One region of the Caballeronia sp. ATUFL_M2_KS44 genome, then DNA from elsewhere that is predicted to be linked to it. Evidence: predicted binding sites of a transcription regulator. Region 1 holds the regulator's gene; each other region holds the start of a gene.
The links. Region 1 encodes LexA, which represses DNA repair genes until DNA is damaged. Its sites were predicted from a motif close to ACTGTATNNNNATACAGT; they were not measured.

Region 2: a site for LexA is predicted at 2,739-2,756, ahead of NCR39_RS09695 (ATP-dependent helicase). Genes of this name have one in related genera too.
Region 3: a site for LexA is predicted at 6,712-6,729, ahead of recA (recombinase RecA). Genes of this name have one in related genera too.

What each region holds. Positions count from the first base shown of each region.
Region 1 covers NZ_JALQEA010000006.1:1,323,133-1,333,236, reverse strand. The annotation lists gene NCR39_RS06445 (asparaginase) at 1-799, opposite strand, end outside; gene NCR39_RS06440 (CysB family HTH-type transcriptional regulator) at 829-1,755, opposite strand; gene NCR39_RS06435 (sulfate/molybdate ABC transporter ATP-binding protein) at 1,796-2,866, opposite strand; gene cysW (sulfate ABC transporter permease subunit CysW) at 2,880-3,752, opposite strand; gene cysT (sulfate ABC transporter permease subunit CysT) at 3,779-4,663, opposite strand; gene NCR39_RS06420 (sulfate ABC transporter substrate-binding protein) at 4,838-5,884, opposite strand; gene lexA (transcriptional repressor LexA) at 6,120-6,788, shown strand; gene NCR39_RS06410 (hypothetical protein) at 6,899-7,237, shown strand; gene NCR39_RS06405 (DUF2939 domain-containing protein) at 7,330-7,926, shown strand; gene NCR39_RS06400 (universal stress protein) at 7,943-8,452, opposite strand; gene nodI (nodulation factor ABC transporter ATP-binding protein NodI) at 8,747-9,685, shown strand; gene NCR39_RS06390 (ABC transporter permease) at 9,692-10,104, shown strand, end outside.
Region 2 covers NZ_JALQEA010000016.1:280,089-290,192, forward strand. The annotation lists gene NCR39_RS09690 (DUF4088 family protein) at 1-541, shown strand, start outside; gene NCR39_RS09695 (ATP-dependent helicase) at 554-2,644, opposite strand; gene NCR39_RS09700 (hypothetical protein) at 2,855-3,112, opposite strand; gene NCR39_RS09705 (hypothetical protein) at 3,183-3,599, opposite strand; gene NCR39_RS09710 (RNA-binding S4 domain-containing protein) at 3,907-4,134, shown strand; gene NCR39_RS09715 (MATE family efflux transporter) at 4,325-5,773, shown strand; gene NCR39_RS09720 (glycosyl hydrolase) at 6,165-7,376, shown strand; gene NCR39_RS09725 (phospholipase D family protein) at 7,592-9,265, shown strand; gene fumC (class II fumarate hydratase) at 9,291-10,104, shown strand, end outside.
Region 3 covers NZ_JALQEA010000006.1:423,257-433,360, forward strand. The annotation lists gene NCR39_RS02020 (peptidoglycan DD-metalloendopeptidase family protein) at 1-803, shown strand, start outside; gene bamE (outer membrane protein assembly factor BamE domain-containing protein) at 823-1,374, shown strand; gene NCR39_RS02030 (hypothetical protein) at 1,714-1,926, opposite strand; tRNA gene NCR39_RS02035 (tRNA-Met) at 2,149-2,225, opposite strand; gene NCR39_RS02040 (MFS transporter) at 2,321-3,979, opposite strand; gene NCR39_RS02045 (sensor histidine kinase) at 4,216-5,820, opposite strand; gene NCR39_RS02050 (response regulator transcription factor) at 5,834-6,565, opposite strand; gene recA (recombinase RecA) at 6,821-7,891, shown strand; gene recX (recombination regulator RecX) at 8,273-9,205, shown strand; gene NCR39_RS02065 (DUF2889 domain-containing protein) at 9,339-9,995, shown strand.

The sequences.
Region 1 (10,104 bases):
CCGCATCGACGAGCGCTTGCGTGATGCTCGCGTGCACCGACCCGTTGCCCGTTCCCGCCACCACGATGCCCTTCACGCCAGCCGCGACGAGCGCATCGACCGCCACGCGCGACGCGCCCGCGTAGCTTGCGACGATCTCGACCATCGGCCATTTATCGCTAATCGCGAACTCGCTTGCGAGCGTATGCGGCTTCGTGACCGCGCGCTGGAACTCCACGCGGCCGTCCTGCACGAAACCGAGCACGCCGGTCTCCGGCGAACGGAACGCATCGACGGCGTAGGTGCTCGTCTTCGTCACATCGCGCGCGGTATGAATCTGATTGTTGAACGCGACGAGCACGCCCTGCCCCTTCGCGCGTTCGCATGCCGCGACCGTGACGGCGTTGAGCAGGTTGAGCGGACCATCGGCGGAAAGCGCGCTCGATGGACGCATCGCGGCCGTCAGCACGACGGGCTTCGCAGTCTTCACCGTCAGATGCAGCAGGTACGCCGTTTCTTCGAGCGTATCGGTGCCGTGTGTCACGACGATGCCGCTTATGTCGTCTTGCGCGGCGAGTTCGTCGATGCGCTTCGCGAGCTTGGTCCAGAGCGCGTGGCTCATGTCCTTGCTGTCGATGCTCGCGATCTGTTCCGCCTGAATGCGCGCGACGTTGCCGAGCGCAGGCACGGCGTCGAGCAGATCGTTCACGCCGACGACGCCTGCCTTGTAGCCCGCTGTCGATGATGCATCGCCTGCGCGTCCGGCGATGGTGCCGCCCGTCGCGAGGACGGCGATGAGAGGAAGAGAGTCGGTTTTCATGCCGGCGATTGTAAATCAGCCGGCAGCGCTCACGCCGTCTCGCGCAGTTGCGCGGCGATCTGCGTTTCGTCGAGTTGCGGCGCGAACATTTCGATCAGCCGGTACGCATACGCGCGCAGAAACGCGCCTCTGCGCAGGCCGACGCGCGTCGTGCTGGCCTCGAAAAGATGCTGCGTATCGAGCGCGACGAGTTCGGTGTCGCGCTTCGCGTCATACGCCATCGCCGCCACGATGCCGATGCCCATGCCCAGTTCCACATACGTCTTGATGACGTCCGCATCGATCGCGGTCAGCACGATATCGGGCATCGCGCCGGCGCTCGCGAACGCCTGATCGACGTGCGAACGGCCGGTGAAATCGTTGTCGTAAGTGACGATCGGATATTCCGCGATCTGCTCGAGCGTGATGTTCTCGCGTCCGACGAGCGGATGATCCTTCGGCACGACCACCGTGTGATGCCACGAATAGCACGGAAACGTGACGATGTCCGGATAACGGTCGAGCGCTTCGGTCGAAATGCCGATATCCGCTTCGCCATTGACAATCATCTGCGCGATCTGCTGCGGGCTGCCCTGCCTGAGCGCGAGATGCACCTTCGGAAATATTTCGGTGAACTGACGGATCACCTTCGGCAGCGCGTAACGGGCCTGCGTGTGCGTCGTCGCCACGACGAGGTGCCCGTTGTCCTGATCCGCGAACTGACGCGCCACGCGCCGCAGGTTCTCGGCATCGAGCAACATGCGCTCGATCAGCTGATGCACCTGCTTGCCCGGCTCGGTCAGGCCCGTCAGACGCTTGCCGCGTCGAATGAAGATATCGACGCCGAGTTCGTCTTCGAGGTCCTTGATCTGTTTCGATACGCCGGATTGCGACGTATAGAGCACGTTGGCGACTTCCGTCAGATTCATGTTCTGACGCACCGCCTCGCGCACGAAGCGCAGTTGCTGGAAGTTCATTCTCTGCCTCTCTTGTCTGCTGTCGTTTTTCTATGCGTAGTCATTGCGCAGGAAACACGCGCAGCGCGCGCGGCACGGCGCGCACGCCATCGCCGATATCGAGCTTCAGCGCGCGCCATGTTTCGCGATCCAGTTCGGCTTCGAGCACGCCGCCTGCATCGCCTTCCAGTTCGACGCGCACCGAGCCGCCCAGCGTCACCACGCGCCGCACGCCGACCACGATGCCATCGGGATGCGCGAAGCCTTCGGCATCGTCGGCGCGATAGAGCGCGAGATCGTGCGGACGCACATAAGCGAGCGCGCGGCCGCTGAAATGCGCCTGTGCGGTGATGGCTTTCGCGGCGCCATCGGCGACGAAGCCGTTGGCATCGACGCTGCCTTGCAGACGGTTGGCCGCGCCGAGGAATTCATAGACGAACGATGTCTGCGGATGATCGTACACATCTTGCGGACTTCCCACTTGCTCCACGTGTCCATGATTCATCACGACAATGCGGTCCGCCACTTCGAGCGCCTCTTCCTGATCGTGCGTGACGAAGAGCGTGGAGATATGCAGATCGTCGTGCAGACGGCGCAGCCAGCTACGCAGTTCCTTGCGCACCTTGGCGTCGAGCGCGCCGAACGGCTCGTCGAGCAGCAGCACTTTGGGTTCGACGGCGAGCGCACGCGCGAGCGCGATACGCTGCCGCTGCCCGCCCGACAGTTCCGACGGGAAGCGTTGCGCGAGCCAGTCGAGCTGCACGAGCTTGAGCAGCTCATGCACTTTTTCGCGGATCGCGGATTCGCTCGGACGCTCGCGGCGCGGCTTCACGCGCAGCCCGAACGCGACGTTCTCGAATACCGTCATGTGCCTGAAAAGCGCGTAATGCTGGAACACGAAGCCCACTTGCCGATCGCGCGCGCCGACGTTCGCCACGTCTTCGCCATTCAGCACGACCTGGCCTGCATCGGCATGTTCGAGGCCCGCGATCACGCGCAGGAGCGTGGTCTTGCCGCATCCCGACGGCCCGAGCAGCGCGACGAGCTCACCTGCGGGAAAGTCGAGCGTGACGTTGTCGAGCGCGGTGAAATCGCCGAAGCGCTTCTGCAAATTGCGAACGATGATGCTCATGATGAAGTGTTCCTTAGCCTTGGTTCTTTGCATCGTCGAGCGATTGCGACATGTGCCGCTCCGCGATGAGCTTCAGCCCGAGCGTGACAAGCGCGAGCAACGCGAGCAGCGACGCCACCGCGAACGCGGCCGAGAAGTTGTATTCGTTGTAGAGGATTTCGACGTGCAGCGGCATCGTGTCGGTCTGGCCGCGAATATGACCCGACACCACCGATACCGCGCCGAATTCGCCCATCGCCCGCGCATTGCAGAGAATCACGCCGTAGAGCAGGCCCCACTTCACGTTCGGCAGCGTCACGCGGCGAAAGATCTGCCAGCCCGATGCGCCGAGCACATGCGCGGCCTCTTCCTCGTCGTTGCCTTGCGCCTGCATCAGCGGAATCAGTTCGCGCGCGACGAAGGGAAACGTGACGAAGATCGTCGCGAGCACGATGCCCGGCACCGCGAAGATGATCTGCACGTCATGCGCGGCGAGCCACGGACCGAACCAGCCTTGCGCGCCGAACATCAGCACGTAGATGAGGCCGGAGATGACGGGCGATACCGAGAACGGCAAGTCGATGAGCGTCGTCAGCAGCGCCTTGCCGCGAAAGTCGAACTTCGCGATAGCCCACGACGCCGCCAGCCCGAACACGAGATTCAGCGGCACCGCGATGGCGGCGGTCATCAGCGTGAGCTTGATCGCGGACCACGCGTCCGGGTCTTTCAGCGACTCGAAGTAGTAATCGATGCCCTTCGCGAACGCCTGCGCGAACACCGCGACGAGCGGCACGACGAGAAAGAGCGCGAGAAACACGAGCGCGATGGCCGTGAGCAGCCAGCGTATCGCGCGCGGCTCGGTCACGGGATTGAGCGTGTGGACATCGCGCCGCGCGGCCGTGTTCATCGCGATGCTGCGGCCATCGGGCGTGCTCATGCCTGACCTCCTTGCACATGCAGCGTCGAGGCCGGCGGCGCGACCGTCCTGCTCGTGCGCCTTTGCAGGAACCATTGCAGCGTGTTGATGAAGAGCAGCATCACGAACGACACGCACAGCATCACGACGGCGAGCGCCGTCGCGCCGGCATAGTCGTACTGTTCGAGCTTCGTGATGATGAGCAGCGACGTGATCTCGGACTTCATCGGCACGTTGCCCGCGATGAAGATGACCGAGCCGTATTCGCCGAGCGCACGCGCGAACGCCAGCGCGAAGCCCGTCAGCAGCGCGGGAAACAGCGACGGCAGCACGACGCGGCGAAACGTCAGCCAGCGCGTCGCGCCGAGGCATGCGGCGGCTTCTTCCTGCTCGCGCTCGAACTCTTCGAGCACGGGCTGCACCGTGCGCACGACGAACGGCAAGCCGATGAACGTCAGCGCGACGAGCACGCCGAGCGGCGTGAACGCCACCTTGATGCCGAGCGGCGCGAGAAACTGCCCGATCCAGCCGTTGCCCGCATAGACGGCGGCGAGCGAAATGCCCGCGACGGAAGTGGGCAGCGCGAACGGCAGATCGACGATGGCATCGACGAGACGCTTGAACGGGAACGTGTAGCGCACCAGCACCCACGCGACGAGAAAGCCGAACACGGCGTTGATGAGCGCACCGCCGAGCGCCGCGAAAAACGTCAGCCGATACGACGCCAACACGCGCGGCGACGTCACCGCGCGCACGAATTGCGCCCAGTCGAGCGTCGCTGTCTTGGCGAACGTGGCCGCGAGCGGTATCAGCACGATGAGGCTGAGATACGCGAGCGTGATGCCGAGCGTCAAGCCGAAGCCCGGCAGCGCGCTCGGCTTGCGCAGGTTGAAAGTGGTCATGCTTGGGTCATCCTGTTCCAGTGCGCCGGGGCGGGCGCTCGTTGCCGCATGTGCTGATAGCGGCGTCATGGCGCGCCGCTTGTCGGTTGGCCGGTCCGGTCCGATGCTCCATCATCGGACCGGCCGGATCTTGCCTGCTGCGTTTCTCGTGCCTTCTCGTGCCTTCTCGTGCCGTTATTGCGGTTGATAGATCGAATCGAACACGCCGCCGTCCGCGAAATGCGTCTTTTGCGCTTTCGTCCAGCCGCCGAACGTATCGTCGATGGTGTACAGCTTCAGCTTCGGAAACTGCTTCGTCAGTTCGGCCGGCACCTTGTCCGAACGCGGACGATAGAAATTGCGCGCGGCGATCTGCTGGCCTTCGTCGCTATAGAGGTACTTCAGATACGCCTCGGCGAGCTTGCGCGTGCCGTGCTTGTCGACGACCTTGTCCACCACCGCGACCGGCGGCTCCGCGAGAATGCTCACCGACGGCACGACGATCTCGAACTTCTCCGGACCGAACTCCTTCAGCGACAGAAACGCCTCGTTCTCCCACGCGATCAGCACGTCGCCCTGGCCGCGCTGCACGAAGCTCGTCGTCGCGCCGCGCGCGCCGGAATCGAGCACGCCGGCGTTCTTGTAGAGCTTCGAGACGAAGTCCTTCGCCGTCTGCTCGTTGCCGCCCGGCTTGTGCTGCGCATACGCCCACGCAGCGAGATAGTTCCAGCGCGCGCCGCCTGAGGTCTTCGGATTCGGCGTGACGATGGACACGCCCGGCTTCGCCAGATCGTCCCAGTCCTTGATGTGCTTCGGGTTGCCCTTGCGCACGAGAAACACGATCGTCGATGTGTACGGAGAGGCGTTGTCCGGCAGGCGCTTCTGCCAGTCCGCGTTGACGAGGCCCTTGCCCGCGAGCGCGTCGATGTCGTACGCGAGCGCGAGCGTCACGACGTCGGCTTGCAGTCCATCGAGGACGGCGCGCGCCTGGCCGCCCGAGCCGCCGTGCGACTGCTTGAACGTGACGGTCTCGCCGGTATCCGCTTTCCACTTCTTCGCGAACGCCTGATTGAAGTCCTGATAAAGCTCGCGAGTCGGGTCGTACGACACGTTCAGAAACGACGTCTGCGCGTGCGCCTCGACACTCATGCCCACCGTCGCGCCGACGCCCGCCACCGTGAGCGCCAACGCCGTCAGCAGCCTCCTTGCGCCGGTCCCCAATCCCGCTTTCGTGCTTTGCATTCCCCGTTCTCCGTCTTATCCAATTGACGGAATCAGTCTATCGACGCCGCTATATGATTAGAAATAATCGTTTTTCATCTTTTTATACGGAAAGCTGCTAACGGCTCTGGTCGATGGCTTGTGCGTGGCAACAGACACTCGCGACACGAACTTAAAGTAAAGCTTGAAAAGCGCGAAATACTGTATAAAAATACAGGCATCTGTTCATCCATACAGCGCAGCAGGGGCCAAGCCAGTGACTAGAACCTCAAAACTTACCGCGCGGCAACAGCAGGTTTTCGAGCTGCTCCAGCGTGCGATCGAGCGCACAGGCTTTCCGCCCACGCGCGCCGAGATCGCCGCCGAGCTTGGCTTTAGCTCCGCCAATTCGGCCGAAGAACATCTGCGGGCGCTGGCGCGCAAGGGCGTGATCGAACTGGCGGCGGGGTCGTCGCGCGGTATCCGGCTGATCGGCGACATCGCGCGGTCGGACGAGCTTCCGCATCAGTTCACGCTGCCGCATCCGAGCATCATGCAGTTGTCGTTGCCGCTCGTCGGCCGCGTGGCTGCGGGTAGTCCGATCCTCGCTCAAGAGCACATCTCGCAGCACTACGCGTGCGATCCGGCGCTCTTCTTGAGCAAGCCCGACTACTTGCTGAAGGTGCGCGGGCTGTCCATGCGAGACGCCGGCATTCTCGACGGCGACCTGCTCGCGGTGCAGAAGCGCACGGAGGCGAAGGACGGTCAGATCGTGGTCGCGCGTCTGGGCGACGACGTCACCGTGAAGCGCTGGAAACGGCACGCGGACGGCGTCGAACTGATCGCCGAGAACCCCGATTACGAGAACATCTTCGTGCGCCAGGGCAGCGGTGAGTTCGCGCTCGAAGGCATCGCGGTCGGTCTCATCCGCTCGGGCGAGTTCTAGCGCTCTCTTCTCTCACGCCACGCACGACGCGGCGCGTTTCAAACACATCAAAGCATGACGGCAGCCGTTCGCGGCTCGCCGCGGTGCGTCCTATCGTCTGGAGAGTCATCATGGAACGTCGTTTCGCCCGTTTGTTGCCCTTCCGCCAGTTTGGCCGCCTGCGTCATCTGCGTGCGTTGATTTCCTGCGGCGTCGCGGCCCGTCCGCATGCCGAGGCCGCGCCCGATCTCTTCGATGAAATGCCTGCGCTGCCGTCGCGCCAGCCCGCGTTTGCGCGCGTATCCCTCGCGCACAATGTTCACGCGGAAGCGGCACAGCGCGCGCCGGTGCGGGTGTATCGCAGCGAATCGCGAGTCATCATGGTGGGCAAGATCAGCGAAGTGTCGCGCATGATCGACCGCTGCATCGACGAGGAACGCGCGGGCGCGACCGGCGGCATTCTGGCGTGAGCGTCGCCGGGACCGGGGAGAAGGCGGGAATCAATCGAGCGTCGGCATGGTCAATCTGAAGTCGATTCACGTTTGAGAGGCTTAGCCGCCGCATGTCCCGCACTACCCGCTTTGTCGTCGCCACGCTCGCTGTCGTTCTGATCGGCGCGGCGCTGGGCTTCGTGTATGCATCGCCGTATATCGCGCTGGATCGCGTGAAGCGCGCCGCCGACGCCCGCGATGCGCAGACCGTCAACGAATACGTCGATTTCCCCGCGCTGCGCAGCAGTCTGAAGGAGCAGGTCGCCGCGCTGCTCACGCGCCGCGTCGATGTGCAAAAGAGCGGCAATCCGCTCGCGATCATCGGAGCAATGATCGGCGCGGCGCTCGTCGGGCCGCTGGTGGATTCCTATGCGACACCGGAAGGCGTCGCCGCGATCCTGAACGGCATTCCGCCACGCGGCGTTCCTGGGGAACGGCCGCCGCCCGCGCCATCACAGGCAAGCACGAGCGCAGGCGCTGCCGCGTCCGGTGCCGTGACACAAGCGCCGCAGCCGCCCCAGCCGCCGCAGACGACAGCCGGATATCGCGGCATCAACACATTCGTCGTGACGTATCAGCACGGCGCCGGCGATGCCCGCTATTCCGCCATCTTCCACCGTAGCGGTCTCGTGTCGTGGAAGCTCGTCGCCGTCGATCTCAACGGCTGACGCGCCTCCGGCCAACTCACGCGCCCGCTTCGGCCTTTACCGGCTTGGCGGCATACGCGGCGGCGTCTTCCGCTTCGGCGGATTCGCCCGCCTGACAGACCGCCACCAGAATGCTGCACGACACGCGATCGAGGAGCGGCGTGTTGCCCGCGCCCATCCACCAGCGCGCGAGGCCGCTGCGGCATCGATGCCCCACCACGACGAGATCCACCTTCAGTTGATCGGCGAGCGCCGCGATTTCGTCGATCGGATGCCCGAACGCGAAATGCCCCTGCGCCGGCAGTCCGCGCTCCCGCAGCCATTCGACGCCCTCTTGCAGAATGTCGCGCGCCGCATCCTCGAACCGTCCGCAGGCCACGTCGGTCAGCAATCCGGCGCTTTGCGCGATGCTCGACCGCATGTCCACCACGGCGAGCACGTGCGTTTCCGCGTTGAGATCGAGCGCGAGGTTCGCGCCCTGGCGCAGCGCCTTGCGGCCCTCTCTGGAGCCGTCGTAGCAAAGCAGAATCTTTCTGTAGCTTGTCATCATGCCTCCCTGCCGCATCCCCATGGCCGCGGCGTAACTTGATGATCCTGTGCCGCGACAGACGTCGCAACGATGGAAAACGCTAACCCTCGGCAACGAGAGCACGCATTAGCTTTCACCGTGCCAGATACCGCCGCGGCCCGGCGCACAAGGCTTCCCCGGATTCGCCCGGATCACGCGTCCGCTCGCCGGCACTCGTTTGACTCGCGCGCGCCGCATGCCGTTGCACGCAAAGCGCCGCGCTGGTGCATTGCATTACACTAGCCCGCTGGATTCCTCTTCCAGGCTTCATGCATGACAACCCTCGCAATCGAAGATCAAGCCGCGCCCGCGATCGAATTCAGCGAAGTCAGAAAACACTACGGCGCGAAGAACGTCGTCGACGGACTCTCGTTCGACGTGCGCCCAGGCGAATGTTTCGGGCTGCTCGGGCCGAACGGCGCGGGCAAGACGACGACGCTCAAGATGCTGCTCGGCATCACGTCGCCGGATAGTGGGACGATCCGGCTCGTCGGCGAACCGGTGCCGTCCCGCGCGCGCTTTGCCCGGCAGCGCGTCGGCGTCGTGCCGCAGTTCGACAATCTGGATCCCGATTTCACCGTGCGCGAAAACCTGCTGGTTTTCGGCCGCTATTTCGGGCTGACGGGCGCGCGGATGGACGCGCTGGTGCCGTCGCTGCTGGAGTTCGCGCGGCTCGAAAACAAGGCGGATGCGCGCGTCGGCGAATTGTCGGGCGGCATGAAGCGGCGGCTGACGCTCGCGCGCGCGCTCGTCAACGATCCCGACGTGCTCGTGATGGACGAGCCGACCACCGGCCTCGATCCGCAAGCGCGGCATCTGATCTGGGAGCGTCTGCGTTCATTGCTTGCGCGCGGCAAGACCATCCTGCTCACGACGCATTTCATGGAAGAAGCCGAGCGCCTGTGCGACCGCCTGTGCGTGATCGAGGAAGGACGCAAGATCGCGGAGGGCCGGCCGCACGGTCTGATCGCGTCGGTGATCGGCTCGGATGTCATCGAGATTTACGGACCGGACACGCGCGCGCTCGCGGCCGAGCTGGCGCCGCTCGTGGAGCGTATCGAAGTGAGCGGCGAGACGCTTTTTTGCTATGTCGACGATCCGCAGCCGGTGCATGCGCGCGTGAAGGGCCGCGCGGACGTGCGCTATCTGCATCGTCCGGCGAATCTGGAAGACGTGTTCCTGCGCCTGACCGGGCGCGAAATGGTGGATTGAAAAACGATGGAAACTTTCGACCAATCGGGCGTCCGGGCAAACAAGCCTCGCGGCAAGGCGGACAACCTCGCGCCGTTCGCGACCGCCCTGCCCGCCAACGCCACGCACTGGATGTCGGTCTGGCGGCGCAACTATCTCGTGTGGAAGAAGCTCGCGGTAGCGTCGATGATCGGCAATCTCGCCGATCCGATGATCTACCTCTTCGGCCTGGGCCTCGGTCTCGGGCTGATGGTCGGGCACGTCGACGGCGTCTCGTATATCGCGTTTCTCGCGGCGGGCACGGTGGCGTCGAGCGTGATGATGTCCGCGAGCTTCGAGGCGATGTACTCCGGCTTTTCGCGCATGCAGGTGCAGCGCACGTGGGAAGCGATCATGCACACGCCGCTCACGCTCGGCGATATCGTGCTGGGCGAAATCGT
Region 2 (10,104 bases), on a different contig from region 1:
CGACAAGGAGTTTCCGGACGTCGTCGAAATTCTGATCCGTCAGGCGGCGGAGCACGGCTTCGCGTTCGCGATCCGTTCCGACTGGAGCGCCGAGGATCTGCTGAAGGCGTCGCGTGCGTGGGCGACGGCGATCGTCACCGAGGCAAAGGGCGACGAATCGCAAGTGGACGTGCTCGCGTCGCAGATCAAGTCGGCGGCGGCGGATATCCGCGAGGTCGAGGAAAAGATGCAGACGCCCGCGTGGCGTCTCGCCGATTCGCTGCGCCAGCGCGTGTACGAAGGGAAGATCGCGGTGGAAGCGAACGTCGGCTCGGCGGCGCGCGAGAAGCTCGGCGAACTGCGCGCGCTGCTGCGGCTCGCGATTTTCTACGGATCGGTGCAGAAGCAGGAAGCGCAGCAATTGCTCGAATATTTGCGGTCGCTGCGGCCGGAGCTTTTCATCGACGAGCCTTACGACGGCTTCACGCGCTTCGCCGCATGGCTCCGAAGCATTTTCGGCAACGCGCCGCGCGTGCCGAAACCCACGCGGGCGTCGCGCTGAGCGGCCCGCGCCCTACTCCCACATTCCCTTCAGCCGCGCCGCGATATCGATCTTCGCTTTCGCGGCGGCCGCGAGCCCCGCTGCCGTCGGCGCGGCGGCAACCGGCGCCGGCGGCCAGGCGGCGGCCTCGAAGTTCTGCATCAGATGCGGCGGGATGAAGCGCGTACGCTGCGCCCACACGTGCCGGTCGCCGAGATTCGTCTGGTTGTGCACGTAGAAGCGCTGCGGCGTGATGATGTGCAGGTCTTCCTTCGCGCGCGTCATCGCGACATAGAGCAGGCGGCGCTCTTCGTCGATTTCCTCTTCGCTGCCCGTGCCGAGATCGGACGGAATGCAGCCGTCCACGCCGTTCAGCACGAACACGTTGCGCCATTCCTGGCCCTTCGCCGAGTGGATGGTCGACAGAATCAGATAGTCCTCGTCGATGAGCGGCACGCCCGATTCGTCGCTCGTCGCGTCGGGCGGATCGAGCGTGAGTTCGGTCAGGAAGCGCTCGCGCGTCGGATACGTGGACGCGATGCTCTCCATCTGCATCACGTCGCCGATGCGGATGGCCGCGTCCTCGTGATTGCGTTCGAGGTGCGGTTCGTACCATCGGCGGATCATTTCGAACTCGGCGGGCCAGCCGGACTCGCGCCCGCAGAGCTTCGCCATCAGCGCGACGAAACGCGGCCAGTCTTCGCTCGCGCGCGCGGGCGCCTGAAAGCCCGCGATTGCGTTCGATGCCACCGCGTCCGGCGCGCTCACGCTGTCGAGCAGGCGCCCCGCGATCGCCGGGCCGACGCCCGGAAGCAATTGCGCGACACGAAAGCCCGCGACGCGATCGCGCGGATTCTCGGCCCAGCGCAGCACCGCGAGCACGTCCTTGACGTGGATCGAATCCAGAAACTTCAGTCCGCCGAACTTCACGAACGGAATGTTCTTGCGCGTCAGCTCGATTTCGAGCGTCGCGCTGTGATGCGCCGCGCGAAACAGCACCGCCTGCGACTTCAGCTTCATGCCGCCCTCGCGCGCCTCCAGCACTTTCTCGACGACATAGCGCGCCTGATCCGCCTCGTCCGCGACAGCGACGACGCGCGGCTTCTGCGCCGATGCCTTGTCGGTCCACAAGTCCTTCGTGTAGCGCTCGGCGGCGAGCCCGATGACCGCGTTGGACGCTTCGAGAATCGGCTGCGTCGAACGGTAATTGCGGTCCAGCGTGACGGTCGCGGCGGGCGGCGTGAAGTGCTGTGGAAAATCGAGGATGTTGCGCACCGTCGCGCCGCGAAACGAATAGATGGACTGCGCATCGTCACCGACGACGGTCAGGCCGCGCCCGTCCGGTTTCATCGCGAGGAGAATGGTGGCCTGCAGGCGGTTCGTGTCCTGATATTCGTCGACGAGCACGTGATCGAAACGGCTCGACAAATCTGCGGCAATCGCCGGCTCGGCCGCGAGATGCGACCAGTAGAGCAGCAGGTCGTCGTAATCGAGCACGCTTTGCGACTGCTTCGCGCCGACGTACGCGGCGAACAGGCGCTTCAGGTCGGCTTCCCACTCGCGGCACCACGGATACCACTGGTCGAGCACGGTCGCGAGCGACGCGCCCGTGTTGACCACGCGCGAGTAAATGCTGAAGCACGTGGATTTCGCCGGAAAGCGCTTTTCCTTCGACGACAGCCCGAGTTCGTGCCGCACGAGGTTCATGAGATCGGCGGAATCTTCGCGGTCGTTGATGGTGAACGACGGCGCGAGCCCGACGATATCGGCGTAATCGCGCAAGAGCCGCGCGCCGACGCTGTGAAACGTGCCGGACCACGTCAGGCCCTGCGCGATGGCGCTTTTGTTGCCGAGCGCGTTCGTCGCGATGCGCGTCACGCGCCGCGTCATTTCGAGCGCCGCGCGCCGCGAAAACGTGAGCAACAGAATGCGATGCGGGTCCGCGCCCTTCACCAGCAAATGCGCGACGCGATGCGCGAGCGTGTTCGTCTTGCCCGATCCCGCGCCCGCGATGACGAGCAGCGGCCCGCCGCAGCGGCCGGGTTCGTCGACGCCGAATTCGACGGCTTGCCGCTGCGCGTCGTTGAGTTTCGCGAGATACGCTGCGGCGGCTCGATCCTGAATGGGCGGCGCATCGGCGGCGGTGTCGGCGGCGGTGTCGGCGGGGCTGTCGGGAACGGTGAGCACGGGAATGGACGGCGGATGGAAGCGACGCGACACTGTATATCCATACAATGCGCGCGTGCAACCCTTTGTCGGCGCTCGCCTTTTGGCCCTAAAAAGCAAACGGCCCGGGCAACTGGCCCGGGCCGTCTCTGCGTCGAATCACACGCGTCAGTCCGCCTTCTTGGCGTCCTTCAGCTTCGCGTCCGCTGCGGCTTCGTTTGCTTCGGATTGCGATTCCGTCTTCTTCTTGTCGGCCTTCGCCTGCGCGACAGTGGCGTCCTTGTCGGCTTCGGCCTGCTTCTTCGCGGCCTTCTTGTCGGCGTGCGTCGCCGGAGCGTTGGCCGTTTGCGCGATCGATGCCGCGCTCACGCTCGCCAGCGCGCCCGCGACGAGCGCGGCCAGCAGTGCATTCGTGCGTCGTGTCATGGTGTCCTCCCGTTGGTGGCTGCCGCGAAGTCCCGGCCGGGAGCCTCGCGGCTTGTCTCAGTCCGGCAGCTTAGTGCTGCTCGCCCTGATCCTTCGGCGCGTGGTCGGCCGCGGCGTTCAGATCGTCCTTCGCGGTTTCCTTGTCGGCCTTCTTGTTGATTTTCGCGTTGCGCACTTGCTGCTTGTATTGCGCCTTGGCTTCCTTGTTCGCGGCCTTCATTTCGGCCTTGGATGCCTTCTTCGACGCGCGATATTCCGCGTTCGCCTGCGCGTCGGCGTTGCGCTTTTGCACCAGCGGATCCTGCGATGCCGGCGCGACCATGTTCTGCGGCGGCGGCGACATCGGCTGCTGGGCCTGCATCGAGACCTGGCCTTGCGCGTCGGCGCCCGGCGCGGCCTGCATCGGCTGGGCGGTCTGCGCGTGCGCGGCAGTGGTGGCGAGGGCCGCGAAAGCGGTACTGATCATCAGAATTCGAGCCTTAGTCATGAGCGATTCCTCTCTTTTGGTAGCGCGAACGCGTGGCTTCAGGAGAAGCGCAGCGCACGACGCTTGTCGTTTCGAAGATGACCGAAGCTGCATCGATCAAACTGAGAGACCGGGCGATCACCCGTCGAGTTTCACGAAATCAGTCACTGTTACCGACCGTTTCACTTGGCTACATTTCCCGCCGGTCCCGCCGCTGAATGGATCGAACCGGCTTTCCGTTCGATCGTTCGCGGTCCACGAAGCAGGAGCACGACGCGTACCCGATGATTTATGATGGCTGTCTTTGCACCGCTCTCCCCCGCCCGCCATGCCCCAGCTTCACTTCACCCTCACGGGCGACTTCGTCGAACTCCACAACCTGCTCAAGCTGATGGGCCTGGCCGACAGCGGCGGCTCCGCGAAGGCGCGCGTCGCAATGGGCGATGTCACCGTCGACGGCAAAGTGGAACTGCGCAAGACCTGCAAGATCCGCGCGGGCCAGGTGGTGATGCTCGACGGGCAGAAGATCCGCGTGCGCGCGCCCGCCGCCGAGTGAGCGCAGCGCTTGCGCGAAAGCGCCGCCGGATTGTCAAAACCCGGCCATAACAGGACGCGTCATCGACATGCCGCGCGCCACGCAATAAGCTAGTCGTCTTTCGTTCGGGTTTCAGCGCCCCGGTTCAAGCCTTTCGAGCGTGGACCGCGCCTGGCCGTTGCCGCCCGTTCCCGCTCAGTTTCCTTCGATCATGCAATCGCACACCACGCGCGTGAAGAACGCGCAACACGCGCATCAGGGGCCGCCGACGCTCTCGCGCCACGCCGTCGATACCGCGCGCCTCGCCGCGCCGCTCGCCATCGCGCAGCTTTCGCAAATGGCGATGGGCGTCACCGACACCATCCTGCTCGGCTCGCTCGGCCCCGACGCGCTCGCGGCCGGCGGCCTCGGCGCGAACCTGTTCTTCGTCGTGGTGACGCTGCTGCAAGGCGTGCTGACGTCGGTGAGCGTATCGGTGGCGCATGCGCGCGGCGCGAACGCGGAAGAGCGCGTGCCCAGCATCTACTGGACGGGGCTGCTGCTTTCCGTGCTGCTCGCGGTGCCCGCGTTCGTGCTCCTGAGCTACGCCGAGCCGATTCTGCTCGCGTTCCACGAACCCGCGACGCTCGCGCGCAACGTCGGCGAATATTGCGCGATGCTGCGCTGGGGCACGCCGGGCAGCCTGATCGGCATCGGGATGATGCGTGCGTTCCTGCCCGCGATCGGCGCGGCGAAGCGGCTTCTGTGGGTGTCGATCGGCGGCGTGTTCGTCAACGGCTTTCTCAACTACGGGCTGATTCACGGCGCATACGGCCTGCCGCGCGAGGGCTTCGTCGGCTCGGCGGCGGCGACGACCATCACCGTGTGGCTGACGGCTTTCGCGCTCGTCGCGCTGTTGCATCTGCGTCCGCGTTACCGGCATTTCGTGGTGGCGGCGCGTCCGCATCTGCCGCTGCTCGGCGAACTGTTCGGCATCGGCTGGCCGGTGGCGATCACGTATGGCGTCGAATCCACGCTCTTTCTCGCGACCGGCATGATGGTCGGCCTGCTCGGCGAAGCGCCGCTCGCCGCGCATCAGATCGCGCTGAACGTCGCGTCGGTGGCGTTCATGGTGCCGCTTGCCATCGGCCAGGCGGCGAACGTGCGCGTCGGCTACTGGGTCGGCGCGGGCGTGCCGGTCGCCGCGCGGCATGCGGGCTTCGTCGCGCTGGCGTTGGGCGTCGGCTTCATGATGTGCTCAGGGCTCGTGCTGATTACCGCGCCGCACGCGATCGTCGGCCTGTATCTCCATCTCGACGATCCCGCCAACGCGCACACCGTGTCGCTCGCGGCGTCGCTGCTGGGCGTGGCGGCCGTGTTCCAGATCGTCGATGGCATGCAGACGGTCGGCTCCGGCTGCCTGCGCGGTCTGAAGGACACGCGCGTGCCGATGCTCGCGGCGGCGTTCGGCTACTGGGGCGTCGGGTTCCCGACGGGCTATGCGCTCGCGTTCCACTTCGGCCTCGGCGCGAAGGGCTTGTGGTGGGGACTCGCGGCGGGACTCGCGAGCGTCGCGGTGCTGATGACGCTGCGGTTTCATCGCATCAGCAAGCGGCTCGTGGCGTCGGGCGTGGCGCCTTCGGCGGCTTCCGTCGATCCGTCGCCGCGTCGCGCAGCCTGAGTTCGCGCTTGCATATGCAAAGCATGAATGCTTGGTTGGGCCGCGCGCGCCGCGTTGCTACGATGAAGCCGTCTCCTCCTTGAGACTCCAGTAACAGGGGTTGTAGGCCCGCTCTGCCGAGCGGGCTTTTTTTCGCCGGCTCGATTGGCATGTCGTGTGTTGCGTCCCGTCAGCAGCCCGATCGCGCATGCATCGGTAAAAGTGTCGGCGCGCATCGAATGTTTTTAAGCGGACGCACTCAAGACGGGTCAAGCCCCTCTTTGCATCGCCGTAAACGTGAGCATCAACGCCACCCTTTGCGGCCATGCACGCTCACAACGAAGCCTCACGACGTCCTCTTGCCGTTTCAACCGATCCACTCAATTCGCCAAAGCGCAGGACGTTTCTCGCGATGATGCTCGCGTCGGCCGGCAGCGCCGTGCTCGCCGGTTGCGGCGGCGGCGGTGGCGGCAGCGCGCAGGTTCCCGGCAGCGCCACCAAGGCAACGCCGACACCCGATGCCGGCACGCAGGCGGCAACCGGCACCGCGAGCACGAGCACGAGCACGAGCACGAGCACGAGCGCAAGCACCAGCACCAGCGCAAGCACGAACACGAGCACGAACGCAAACAGCGCCGCGCAATCGGCGACCGAGACCGAGACCGCGACGCAAAGCGCATCGGCATCCGCATCGGATGGCCTCTTCTACGGCATCAACGGTCACATGGCGTGGGGCGACGGCATCTACAAGACGATGCCGCCCGCCGCCCAGCTCGCCATCCTGCAGGATCTCGGCGTGACGAACTATCGCTGCGACATCGCGGACGGCGGCATGGCGACCACGCTCGCCAACGCGCTGAAGGGACCGTTCGCCAACAGCGGCGTATCGATCCTGCCGGTGTTCAATCCGCTTTCCGCGCACTGGGACCCGCACAGCAGCGAAGCCGATGCCTACTCGCTCGGCTACGACCTCGCCGTGCGCTGCACGCGTCCGCTGAAGGGACTCGTGAAGTACATCGAGTGCGGCAACGAACTCGACGTGGATCTGAAGATCGCGGGCGACGGCAGCTCGACCGCCGACTGGGATCCGGCGTGCTGGCCGTCGTTCCGCGGCGTGCTGCGCGGCATGATCGACGGCGTGCGCGCGATCGATCCGACCATCCAGTGCGGCGTCAACGTGGGCATCCCGATGGCCTATCGCGCGCTGCAAATGCTGTGGAACGGCATCGCGCCCGACGGCACGGCGCAAGGCGTGAGCGGCGCGGCATCGCTGCGCTGGGACTTCACGACGTATCACTGGTACAAGAGTTCGGGCGATATCCAGTGCGGCGGCCGCAACAACGCGTGCGTCGACGTGCTGCAAGTGCTGAAGGATTCGTTCAACGTGCCGATCTGGCTGACCGAATGGGGCTGGTCCGGCGCGAACGACACGCCGCAGTCGGCTGCTGCGTACACGGCGAAGGCGCTCGCGCAGTATCGCGCGATCAAGGACCGCTACAACATCCAGTCGATCATGATGTACGCGGTGATCGACGCGGACTACGGTCTCATTCAGGCCGACGGCGTGACGAAGAATCCGGCCTACGCCGTGTTCAAGAATTTCGTCGCGGCGAACCCGGCGTAATTCGAGTACGCAACCTTCAGGCGGGTTCCTGCCGGCGCCCGCCGCACCGCGTGTGAAGCGCGCGTGATCGTCCGTCGCCCCGGAATCTTTCCGGCAAAATAAAAAGTACCGAGCACGTTCCTTGCTCCGCGCGAACTTACATACCGCGCTCGCATTCGCTCGAGCCGGGCCAAGACGATCACAAGAAGAGGTTGCCAGTGTTCGAAAGCCGGGGAATGTCAGAAGCTGCAAATAAGGTTGTAAAGAACGAAGGACGGAATGCATCGAGCGCGCGGAACATCGCGGCGCGATGCATCGCCACGTTAGCCGCCTCGGCCGCGCTCGCGCTCACCGCCTGCGCGACCCGTCCGCCCGCGACGGCCTTCGATCGTCCGCCGAGTCACGCGCTCGCGACCAGCGTGGAAACGCCGCTCGCCGCCGCGCTGGCGCCGCTCGAAAAGCAGCATCCGGACGAATCCGCCGTGCGCCTGCTTCCCACCGGCACCGATGCGTTGCAGGCCCGCATCGCGCTCGCTCGCGCGGCGACGAAGACGCTCGACATGCAGTACTACATCGCCGAGGAAGACAACACCGGCAAGCTGCTGCTCGGGGCCGCGCTCTATGCGGCGGATCGCGGCGTGCGCGTGCGCATGCTCGTCGACGACCTGAATTTCAAGGACATCGACCGCATCATGGCGGCGCTCAACTCGCACGACAACATCGAGATTCGCGTCTTCAATCCGTACGGCAGCGCGCAGCGCAGCTTCTCCGAGCGCACGCGCAACTTCTTCACGAACCTCGATCACTTCACGCGCCGCATGCACAACAAGGCGATGATCGCGGACAACCAGATCGCGATTGTCGGCGGGCGCAATCTCGGCGACGAATACTTCAGCGCCAGTCCGACGCTGCAGTTCCGCGACCTCGACGCCTTCGCCGCCGGCCCCGTCACGCAGCAGATTTCCGCGAGCTTCGACGATTACTGGAACAGCACGCTCTCGTATCCGCTGCGCGTTCTGAACAAGCAGAAGTTCGATCCCGCCGATCTCGACAAGACGCGCGAAGACCTGCGCGCGCACTGGCGGCACGACGCCGAGCCGCTCAACGCGAAGCCGCTCAACGCGACGCCGCTCGCGCAGCAGATCGCGCGCGAGGAAATGAGCCTCACGTGGGCGCCGATCGAATTCCAGGTGGATTCGCCGTCGAAGATCGAGCATCCGAGCGACGACTACAAAAGCCCGCCGATGACGCGTCTCGTCGATCTGCTGAAGAACGCGCAGAGCGAATTCCTGATCCTCTCGCCGTATTTCGTGCCGCACGACGTCGGCGTGAAGGCGCTCGCCGATGTCTCGCACCGGAACGTGCGCGTCGCGGTGCTGACGAATTCGCTCGCCGCCACCGATGCCGTCGCGGTCCACGCCGGCTATTCGCCGTATCGCATTCCGCTTTTGGAGAACGGCGTCGAACTGTACGAATTCAAGCCGCTGCAGGCCGAAGGCGAAGGCCGCCCGCGCGCGGGGCTGTTCGGGTCGCAGTCGCGCGCGAGCCTGCACGCCAAGGCGTATGTGATCGATCGGAGTATCCTCGTGATCGGCTCGATGAATCTCGATCCGCGCTCGGCGCAACTCAACACCGAACTCGCGCTCGTGATCCACAGCAAGCCAATCGCGGAAGAAGCCGCCGGCCTGTTCGATCGCGGAATCTCGCCGCAAGCGAGCTATCGCGTGGAACTGGCGAGCGCGGCGGTGACGGCGGAACGGCGCCGCACGGGGTCGCCGCAATCCGGCCTCGTCTGGACGACGCACGAAGACAAAGGCACGGTCAGTTACGACCTGGACCCTGAAGCCGGCCTTTACCGCAATATGATGACCGGCCTCTTCATGCTGCTGCCCGTCGACAATCAGCTTTGATGAAACTCACGAGGAACTTCGCACCATGACACAGAACGCGCAGGGCGATGTACGCATGGAGAAGGACACGTTCGGCGAGATCGCCGTGCCGAACGGCAAGCTTTGGGGCGCGCAGACGCAACGCTCGCTGCAAAACTTCAGGATTTCGTCGGAGAAGCAGTCGCCCGAACTGATCACCGCGCTCGCCGTCATCAAGCGCGCCGCCGCCGAAGTGAACGCGGAACTCAAGCAGCTCGACGCGAAAAAGGCGCAGGCGATCATGCAGGCCGCCGACGAGATCATCGACGGCAAGCATCCGGACGAATTTCCGCTCGCGGTCTGGCAAACGGGCTCCGGCACGCAGACGAACATGAACCTGAACGAGGTCATCGCCAATCGCGCGAGCGAGATTCTCGGCGGGCCGCGCGGCGAGGAACGGCTCGTGCATCCGAACGACGACGTGAATCGCGGCCAGTCGTCGAACGACGTGTTCCCGACCGCGATGCACGTCGCCGCCGCGTACGCGATCGTCAAGCATCTCGTGCCGTCGCTTAAGACGCTGCGCGCGACGCTCGATCAGAAATCGAAGCAGTTCGCGGATATCGTGAAGATCGGCCGCACGCATCTGCAGGACGCGACGCCGCTCACGCTCGGCCAGGAATTTTCAGGCTACGTCGCGCAGCTGGATCAGGGCATTCGTCACGTCGAAGCCACGCTGCCGCATCTGTATCAGTTGGCGCAAGGCGGCACGGCGGTCGGCACGGGACTCAACGCGCATCCGGAATTCGCGGTGAAGGTCGCGCAGGCGATCGGCAAGCTCACCGCCCTGCCCTTCGAAACCGCGCCGAATAAGTTCGAAG
Region 3 (10,104 bases), 900 kb from region 1:
GATGTACGTCGACGCCGAGAACGCCCGCGCCGATCGTCGAGAACTCGGTGTCGGGCACGCCGCCCGTGCTGTCGAGCACGCCGAGCGGTGCGCCCGTTGCGACGGCGCCGCTCGCACCGACGGTGTCGACGCCGGTCGCGGCGGGGTTTTATCGCGTGAAGCCGGGCGACACGCTCTATGGCATCGCGCGGCTCTACAAACAGAAGCCCGCCGATCTCGCTGCCTGGAACACGCTGCCGGAGAGCAAGCAGGTCAACGTCGGGCAAGTGCTGCGAGTCGTGCCGCCGGGCGCGTCGACGTCCGGTTCGGCTTCGACTTCGGCTGCTGCTTCCAACGGTGCGAAGGAAATGCCGCCGTTGCTTCCGGCCGCGCCGGGCAAGCAGGCTGCCGAAGCGCCGGCTGAGAAGCGCGCAGAGGAACCGGCGCACGTCGCGAAGGGCACGTTCGCCTGGCCCGCGAAGGGCGAGGTCGTGCGCAAGTTCGGCGCGAGCGGGAGCAAGGGTATCGACATCGCCGGGAAAGTCGGCCAGCCGGTGAAGGCGGCGGCATCGGGGAAGGTGGTCTATGCGGGCAGCGGCTTGCGGTCGTACGGGCGCATGATCATCGTGCGGCATGGCAACGATTATCTGACCGCGTACGCGTACAACGAGAAGCTGCTCGTCCGCGAGGGCGACAACGTCAAGCAGGGCGCGACTATCGCGGATATGGGCACGGGGCCGGGCGGATCGCCGGTGCTGCATTTCGAAGTGAGAAAGGCTGGCGCCGCCGTCGATCCCGTGCCGCTGCTCGGCGCGGGCGGTTGAGTCGCGCGAGGGAAGTCAAATGAAGAAAGTCATGTTTGCCGCGATCGCGGCGGTGTCGATGCTTGCCGGTTGCGATCAGCAGCAGAGCGGGGAAGCGATGAACAAGCTCAGTTCGTTCTTCAATTCGGTGAAGCCGGACACGCTCTTGCTGAAGGATCTGAAGCCGGGCGTCACGACCGAGGCGCAGATTCGCAGCCAGATGGGCGAGCCGGAGCGGGAGCGCACGTTCACGGACGGATCGAAGCGGCTCGAATATCCGCGCGGTCCGGCGGGCACGAATACGTACATGGTGGATCTCGATCCGGACGGCCTCTTCGTCTCGGTGACGCAGGTGCTGACGGCGGAGAATTTCGCGAAGGTGCGGCCGGGCATGACCGAGGACGAAGTGCGCAGGCTGCTCGGAAAGCCGACAACCGTGGCGGAATATCGGTTGAAGCAGGAGCACGTGTGGAGCTGGCACTGGCTCGAGGACGGCGTCAATCGCGACGCCATGTTCAATGCGCACTTCGGGCCGGACGGCACTGTGGTGACGACGTCGCGTTCGGAGGCGGAAGGCGGCGGGCGGCACTGAGCGCAAGCGAGGTTTGAGGCGTTGATGCAATGAGCGATAAACACGACTGCAAGAGACACCTCGCACTGATGGACGAGGCCTGGCGCTTTCGCGAGCGGGCATCGCGGGAAGCGAACGACGAATCGTCCGCGCGATGGGAATGCGCCGGCGGTCATAGCTGGGACGCATCGCTGGATGTTGCACAGAACATCCGTTGCATGAACTGCGCGGGGTATCGGCGTGAACTCGAAACGGACCGGGCGCGCGCGTTGGCCGAAGTGCGCGGGGGGATTTTGCTATCGCAGGGTTATCTGAATGCGACGACGCCGCTTAGCTGGCAATGCGCGTACGGACATGTCTTCAACGCCCGGCTGGATGCGGCGCAGCGTCGATGGTGCGGTGAGTGTGCTCGAACGGTGTTTGCGCGGTATCGCTGATAGAAGCGCTGGCCGCGCGTGCAAAAGAAAAAGCCGGCGAATGCCGGCTTTTGAGCTTCTTTGTCGGGGCGATGGCTTGATTCGCCTTGCTACTCGCCGGGACGTTGGCAAAGACCTGCGCTGAAATCACGCCCATTCTTTACCCACGGCTCGGTCGAGCGCCGCCCTTCGTGTTTTTGGTCTCTCCTTGCGCTACTGCTGATTCCCCGGTGCGCAGGCGTAGTATCGGTTGAAAGCAATGGTATGAATGTACGGTGGCGAACGTGATTTACCAGTCTCGGACGTCGTATGTGCGTCGCGCTCGGCGCAAATACAAAAAAGCCGCTGTCCTTGCGGAACAGCGGCTTTTTCTTGAAGCTGGTGGCGAATCAGGGATTCGAACCCCGGACCTGCGGATTATGATTCCGTCGCTCTAACCGACTGAGCTAATTCGCCGAAAGAAAACGAGATTATGGTGGGGCCGGGAACGCCTGTCAACCCCTTGCACGTAATTTGTTAACAACCCGCGCAAGGGGCGCGAAACACGAGCCTCAATCCTCGTGATACACGTTCGACTTGCGCGTGTCCTTCACGAACAGCATGCCGATCACGAACGTCGCGAGCGCGATCACGATCGGATACCACAGCCCCGAGTAGATATCGCCCTTGGCCGCGACGATCGCGAACGCGGTGGCCGGCAGGAAGCCGCCGAACCAGCCATTGCCGATGTGATACGGCAACGACATCGACGTATAGCGAATGCGCGCCGGGAACATTTCCACCAGCATCGCGGCGATCGGGCCGTAGACCATCGTCACGAAGATCACGAGGATCGTCAGAATCACGATCGCCATCGGCCAGTTGATGAGCGCCGGATCCGCCTTCGCCGGATAGCCCGCGCTCTTCAGCGTGCCCGCGAGCGTCTTGTCGAACGCCGCGCCCTGCGCCTTCGCGTCGGCGGCCTTGCCGTCGTACGTGTTCACCACGGTCTCGCCGACCTTGATCTGCGCAAGCGTGCCCGCCGGCGCGGCGACGTTTTCATAGTTGAGGCCGGCCTTCGACAACGCGCCCTTCGCGATATCGCACGACGTCGTGAATTTCGACGTGCCCACCGGATTGAACTGGAACGAGCACTCGTCCGGATTCGCGATGACGACGATCGGCGACTTCTGCGTCGCGCTTTCGAGCGTCGGATTCGTGTAGTGCGCGAGCGCCTTGAACAGCGGGAAGAACGAGAGCGCGGCGATCAGGCAGCCCGCCATGATGATCGGCTTGCGCCCGATGCGGTCCGACAGCGACCCGAAGAACACGAAGAACGGCGTGCCGATGAGCAGCGCCACCGCGACCATGATGTTCGCGCTGGTGCCGTCGACCTTGAGCGTCTGCGTGAGGAAGAAGAGCGAGTAGAACTGGCCCGTGTACCACACGACCGCCTGGCCCGCCGTCAGACCGAAGAGCGCGAGCAGCACGATCTTCAGGTTCTTCCACTCGCCGAACGCTTCCGTGAGCGGCGCCTTCGACGTCTTGCCCTCGGCCTTGATGCGCTCGAACACCGGCGACTCATGCAGCTTCATGCGAATCCACACGGAAACGGCGAGCAACAGAATCGAGACGAGGAACGGAATGCGCCACGCCCACGCGCCGAATTGTTCTTCGCCGGTGATCGTGCGGACCGCGAGAATCACGATCAGCGAGATGAAGAGGCCGAGCGTCGCGGTGGTCTGAATCCACGCGGTCCATGCGCCGCGCTTGTTCGATGGCGCGTGCTCCGCGACGTACGTCGCCGCGCCGCCATACTCGCCGCCGAGCGCGAGGCCCTGCAGCAGCCGCATCGCGATGAAGATGACCGGCGCCGCGATGCCGATCGTCGCGTAACCGGGCAGGAAGCCGATCAGGAACGTCGACAGGCCCATGATGACGATCGTCACGAGGAACGTGTACTTGCGCCCGACCATGTCGCCGAGCCGCCCGAACACGATCGCGCCGAACGGGCGCACCGCGAAGCCCGCCGCGAAGCCGAGCAGCGTGAAGATGAAGCCGGCCGTCGGATTGACGCCCGAGAAGAACGTCTTGCTGATGTAGATCGCCAGCGACCCGGCGAGATAGAAGTCGTACCACTCGAACACCGTCCCGAGCGACGAAGCGAAGATGACTTTCTTCTCCTCCGCCGTCATCGGCGCGTGTGAAACGCGCCCTTCGATCGTAGCCATGAATCGTCTCCTGTTGATTGCGTGTGATGTTCGATTCCATCCGAAGCGCGCGGCGGCGCCGGTGCAAAGATTATTGGAACGAAAACTTACGGCGTTCTGACGCGGAGAAGCATCGGGTAAAAGCGTGGCTAACGGTGAAATCGAGCGAATGTGCGTGCAATCGCGAAGAACGCGTCTCAATTAGCGCGCATCGTCGCGCTTCTGCCCGGGAAGCGAGTGTCGCGCGGTGAGAGCGCTCAGGGTTTGTCCTTGGCAGGAAAAACCCGCTGTAGGCTGACGCGCACGAGTGTCCCGGCGAGGCGCGGCGATTCCTGATAGACGTGATCCTCGATGGAAAGCGTGCCGCCGTGCATCGCCGCGATCTCCTTGACGATGGCGAGACCCAGTCCGCTGCCGTCGCCCTCGCGCCCGAGAATGCGATAGAACCGCTCGACCACGCGCTCCCGCTCGGCCGGCGGAATGCCGAGGCCGGTGTCTTCGACTTCGAGATGCACGAGATCGAGGTCGTGCTCGTCGGTCCGAACGCGCACGGTGATGCGTCCGCCGGGCGGCGTGTAGCGGATCGCGTTGTCGATCAGATTCGACAGCATCTCCCGCAGCATCACCACGTTGCCTTCCACTTCGACGGGAAACGGCGGCTCTTCAAAGCCGATGTCCATGCGCTTCGCGAGCGCCGCCTGCACCCAGTCGCGCACGGCGAGCCGCGCGAGCGCCGTCAGTTCGACGCACGAAAAAATCTGCCCCGTCGCGCGATTCTCCGCACGCGCCAGCGCGAGCAACTGCGTGACGAGCCGCGCCGCGTGCTCCGAACTCGTCGCGATCTGTTCGAGCGAGCGCTGCACTTCCGTCGATACGTCCTGACGCAGCGCGAACTCCGCCTGCATGCGCAGCCCGGCGAGCGGCGTTTTCATCTGATGCGCGGCATCGGCGATAAAGCGCTTCTGAAACTCCATGTTCTGTTCGAGCCGCGTGAGCAGATCGTTGAACGACGTGACGAGCGGCGCGATTTCCGGCGGCGCGCGGCCCGCTTCGAGCGGCGAGAGATCGTCGGGGCGGCGCGTGCGCATGTTCGACTGCAACGCATGCAGCGGCGCGAGCCCGCGCGAAAGCCCGAACCACACGAGCACGATCGCGAGCGGCAGGATCACGAACTGCGGCAGGATCACGCCCTTGATGATGTCGTTGGCGAGCTGGCTGCGCTTGTCGAGCGTCTCGGCGACCTGCACGAGCACCGGCTGCGTGCTTCCGGGATCGCGTCCCGGCGCGAGTCCCGGCAAATCGACGGTCGTATACGCCACGCGAATGTCGTTGCCGCGCAGCACGTCGTCCCGAAATTCGACGATGCCCGGCTGCGGCCGGTCGTCCTCGTGCGGCAGCGGCATGTCGCGGTCGCCGCCGACGAGTTCGCCGCGCGTGCCGAGCACCTGGAAAAACACGCTGTCGACGTTGTCGGCGCGCAGGAAATCGCGCGTGGCATCGGGCAGCCGCAATTCCGCCACGCCGTTGACCGGCTGGATCTGGCGCGCGAGCACGTAGGCGTCGGCTTCGAGCGCGCGGTCGAACGGCCCGTTCGCGATCGACTTCGCGACGAGATACGTCACCGCGATGCTCATCGGCCAGAGCAGCAGCAGCGGCGCGAGCATCCAGTCGAGAATCTCGCCGAAGAGCGAGCGCGGGTGCGCCTGCGTGTCCGGCTCCAGCTCCTCGGGCGGCGCGAACGGATTCGCGTAGCGGGCGTCGCGCTGGGCGTCGGAGTCGGCGGCCGGGTCGGTTGCGGACGCTGCCGCCGTTGCAGGCGATGGCGGCGCGCCGGAGCGCTCGGTGGAAACGGGCGACGCCATGCGCGGCTTGGCTTTAGTGATGACTGGCGGAAGCCGGATCGCCCGCCGGCGCGGCCGATGCTTTCGCGTCCGGCGCGCTCGCGACCTTCTCGAGCGTATAGCCGAGTCCGCGCACGGTGATGATCCGCGCGCCGCTCGGCTCGATCTTCTTGCGCAGCCGATGCACGTAGACTTCGATCGCGTTGTTGCTGACCTCTTCGCCCCACTCGCACAGATGATTGACGAGCTGCTCCTTCGACACGAGCCGCCCGATGCGCTGCAGCAGCACTTCGAGCACGCCGAGTTCGCGCGCCGACAGGTCGATGACCTGATCCGCGATATGCGCGATGCGCCCGACCTGATCGAACGACAGCGATCCGTGCCGGACGACCGTCGGTCCGCCGCCCGCGCCGCGCCGGGTCAGCGCCCGCACGCGCGCTTCGAGTTCGTTGAGCGCGAAGGGCTTGGCCATATAGTCGTCCGCGCCGAGATCGAGGCCCTTCACGCGCTCGTCGACGCTGTCGGCGGCGGTCAGGATCAGCACGGGCATCTGCGAATTGCGCGCGCGCAGGCGGCGCAGCACTTCGAGCCCGGACATGAGCGGCAGGCCGAGATCGAGGATGAGCAGGTCGAAGGATTGCAGCGAGAGGGCGGTGTCGGCCTCGACGCCATGCTTGACATGGTCAACGGCGTATCCCGATTGGCGGAGTGATCGAACGAGACCGTCCGCGAGTATGCTGTCGTCTTCGGCAATGAGGATTCGCATCGTCGTGTGCCTGATGCGCGGGGCGCATCGCATTGCCGGCACCGCATTTCGCCCGGCGCGGCGGTCTCCAGGGTGTTTTGCGGTTTTTGCACGGTTCGCGCGAAGTGGAAAAATACCACGCCGCAACGATCGGGCTTGCAAAAACTACTGTTTTTTTATACAGTGTCTGCGTTAGTGCGAAAAGCGGAGCGGAGTGCCACTTCGAGCCTGCGCGCACGCGTCTCAGACGCCGTTCATCATAGCAAAGGACGATTCATGGAAGAAAGCAAGAAAGGCCCGGCTGGAATGACTGCGGAGAAGAGCAAGGCGTTGGCCGCCGCGCTTTCGCAGATCGAAAAGCAATTCGGCAAAGGGTCGATCATGCGGCTCGGCGCAGGTGAGGCGGTCGAAGACATTCAGGTGGTCTCCACCGGCTCGCTCGGACTGGACATCGCGCTCGGCGTCGGCGGTTTGCCGCGCGGCCGCGTGGTGGAAATCTACGGTCCGGAATCGTCGGGCAAGACCACGCTCACGCTGCAAGTGATTGCCGAGATGCAGAAACTCGGCGGCACGGCGGCGTTCATCGACGCGGAGCACGCGCTCGACGTCCAATACGCGGGCAAGCTCGGCGTGAACGTGCCGGAACTGCTGATCTCGCAGCCGGACACGGGCGAGCAGGCGCTGGAAATCGCGGACGCGCTGGTGCGCTCCGGTTCCATCGACATGATCGTCATCGACTCGGTCGCGGCGCTCGTGCCGAAGGCGGAAATCGAAGGCGAAATGGGCGACTCGCTGCCCGGCCTGCAAGCGCGTCTCATGTCGCAGGCGCTGCGCAAGCTCACCGGCACGATCAAGCGCACGAACTGCCTCGTGATCTTCATCAACCAGATCCGCATGAAGATCGGCGTGATGTTCGGCAACCCCGAAACCACCACGGGCGGTAACGCGCTGAAGTTCTATTCGTCGGTGCGCCTGGACATTCGCCGTATCGGTTCGATCAAGAAGAACGACGAAGTGATCGGCAACGAAACGCGCGTGAAGGTGGTGAAGAACAAGGTGTCGCCGCCGTTCCGCGAAGCCATCTTCGACATTCTGTACGGCGAAGGCATTTCGCGTCAGGGCGAGATCATCGACCTCGGCGTGCAAGCGAAGCTGGTGGACAAGGCAGGCGCCTGGTACAGCTACAAGGGCGATCGCATCGGTCAGGGCAAGGACAACGCGCGCGAATTCCTGCGCGAGAATCCTGACATTGCGCGCGAGATCGAAAACAAGATCCGCGAATCGCTGGGTGTGGCTGCGCTGGCTGATGCTGTGGCCACGGGCGCAGCCGTGTCGGACGACGAATAAGCGTCCGATAATCACCCGATATCGCCGATGCTCAAGCGCCGGTTCGGATCGAAGGCAGGCAACGCTGATTTCGGGCGGTGCCGCGCGGGCGATTCGGACCGTTCGCGCGAGGACGATGATGCGCGCGAAGTCGGTCAGCCGGAGCAAGGCGCGGAGGCCGTCGACCGCTACGAGCGGAGCAGCGAGCGTCGGGACGCATCGCCCCGGCGCGGCGGGTTTCGCAAAAGCAGTCAATCACGCGCCGACGCGAAGTCATTCGCGCCGGCGCGTCGCGCTTTTAAGGCGGCGGACGAGGGCGGCGCGCTTTCGGACGCGGGGCAAATCGGTGGCGTCGAGCCATCGCCGCTACAGCAGCAGTCGCCGGCCCGCAAAGAGCGTCGCATGCAGGGTGCTCAACCGATCGCGCGTCGGCAAGCGGATCACGCTCCGACGCAAGCCGTCGAACCGGATCGCGCTGCACGGCTCGATCGGGCGCGCACGCTTTTGCAGCAAGCCACCGCGCGAATCGCCAGCCAGCCGCGTTCGGAAACGCCGTCAACGCCCGGCACCGCTCGTATCGACGATTCATTCCACGAAGCCGATCCCTTCGAGCCATTCGAACAATGCGCGCCATCCAGCTCGCCTGAAGCGCAGAGCGATTCCGTCCGCAGCCGTCCGGCTCGGCGTCAACGCAAAGCGCCGAGCAATCGACAACAACCGCAACGCTCCTCGGGCGACGCCTCGTTCGAAGACGCCGATCCTTTCGAGCAGTGCGTTCCACTCGACACGCCGGAAGCTGACCCGGACTCCGTCTACAGCCGCTCGAGCCAGCGCCAGCGCAAAACCACCGACACCAACAATCCGCGACGCCCGCAGCACTCGCTCAAAGGCCGCGCGTTGGGCTACCTTTCGCGCCGCGAATACAGCCGCGCGGAGTTGTCGCGCAAGCTGCGGCCGTACGTCGAAGAAGCCAATTCGCTCGAAACTCTGCTCGACGGTCTCGAACGCGAGGGCTGGCTGTCCAACGAGCGCTTCGTCGAAAGCGTGGTGCATCGGCGGGCGGCGCTCATGGGCGGCAGCCGCATCATCAGCGAACTGAAGCGGCATGCGGTCGGCGACGCGCTCATCGGCGAAACAGCCGGGAAGCTCGCGCAGACGGAAACGGCGCGCGCCCAGGCGGTCTGGCAAAAGAAATACGGCGTGCTGCCCGAGACGGCCGCCGAGCGCGCGAAACAGGCGCGCTTCCTTGCCGCGCGTGGTTTTTCCGGCAGCACCATCGGGAAGATTCTCAAAGGCGGCGACGAAGACTGCGCGGACGAATTCATCGACGACTGAGCCGCTCACCGGCATGCCCCGCGACGCGCGTGAACGCGTCAAATCGGCCAGCGGCGAATCCTCAGTCGCATGCGCGGCCCGAAATACCCGCTATGCTAAAATTCAACGGTTTTCCCGTTCCGGTTTCGCCTCCATGCCTCTTTCTCCGCCCGTTTCCCGACAGTTGCGCCATCGTCGCGCGATTCGCCTGGAAGCGTTCGAACGGGAAGACGGCCTGTGGGACATCGAAGCCTGTCTAACCGATGAGAAGCCCCGCGACCTTCCGCTCGCGGCGGGCGTCCGGCCGAAAGGCCTGCCGATCCATGAACTCTGGCTGCGCATCACCATCGACCGCAAGCTCAACATCGTCGAAGCCGAAGCTTCGTCGGACTGGGCGCCGTATGGCGGTCTCTGCGCCGAATCCAATTCAGCTTATCGCGCGCTCATCGGGCTCAATCTGTTGCGCAATTTCCGCCGCGAAGCCCGCGCCCGCTTGCGCGGCACGGCCGGCTGCACGCATCTCACCGAGTTGTGCGCCGTCTTGCCGACCGCGGCCATGCAGGCATTTTTCGGCGATGTCTGGTCCGACGACATGTCCGACCCCTTCGCACAGGAAAACGCCAATCCGGCCGCGCACCGGAACCAGCCGCCGTTCGAACTCGGCGGCTGTCACGCATTGCGTTTCGACGGCCCGGCCGTGCGCGAGTACTATCCGCGCTGGTTCGGCTACGAGCCGTCCCGCCGCGCCGACGTACACGAGAACGCACACGACAACGCACGCGCCGCGGAACGGGAAACCCCGGACACATAACACGCTCGTCACACCCGTGCGCGAGCGGCCGGCAATCAAACAAGAATCCAAGGCAATTGCGGTTCAGGCAATTCGAAATCGAAGTTCACTCCAACTCTCAGACTGAAGG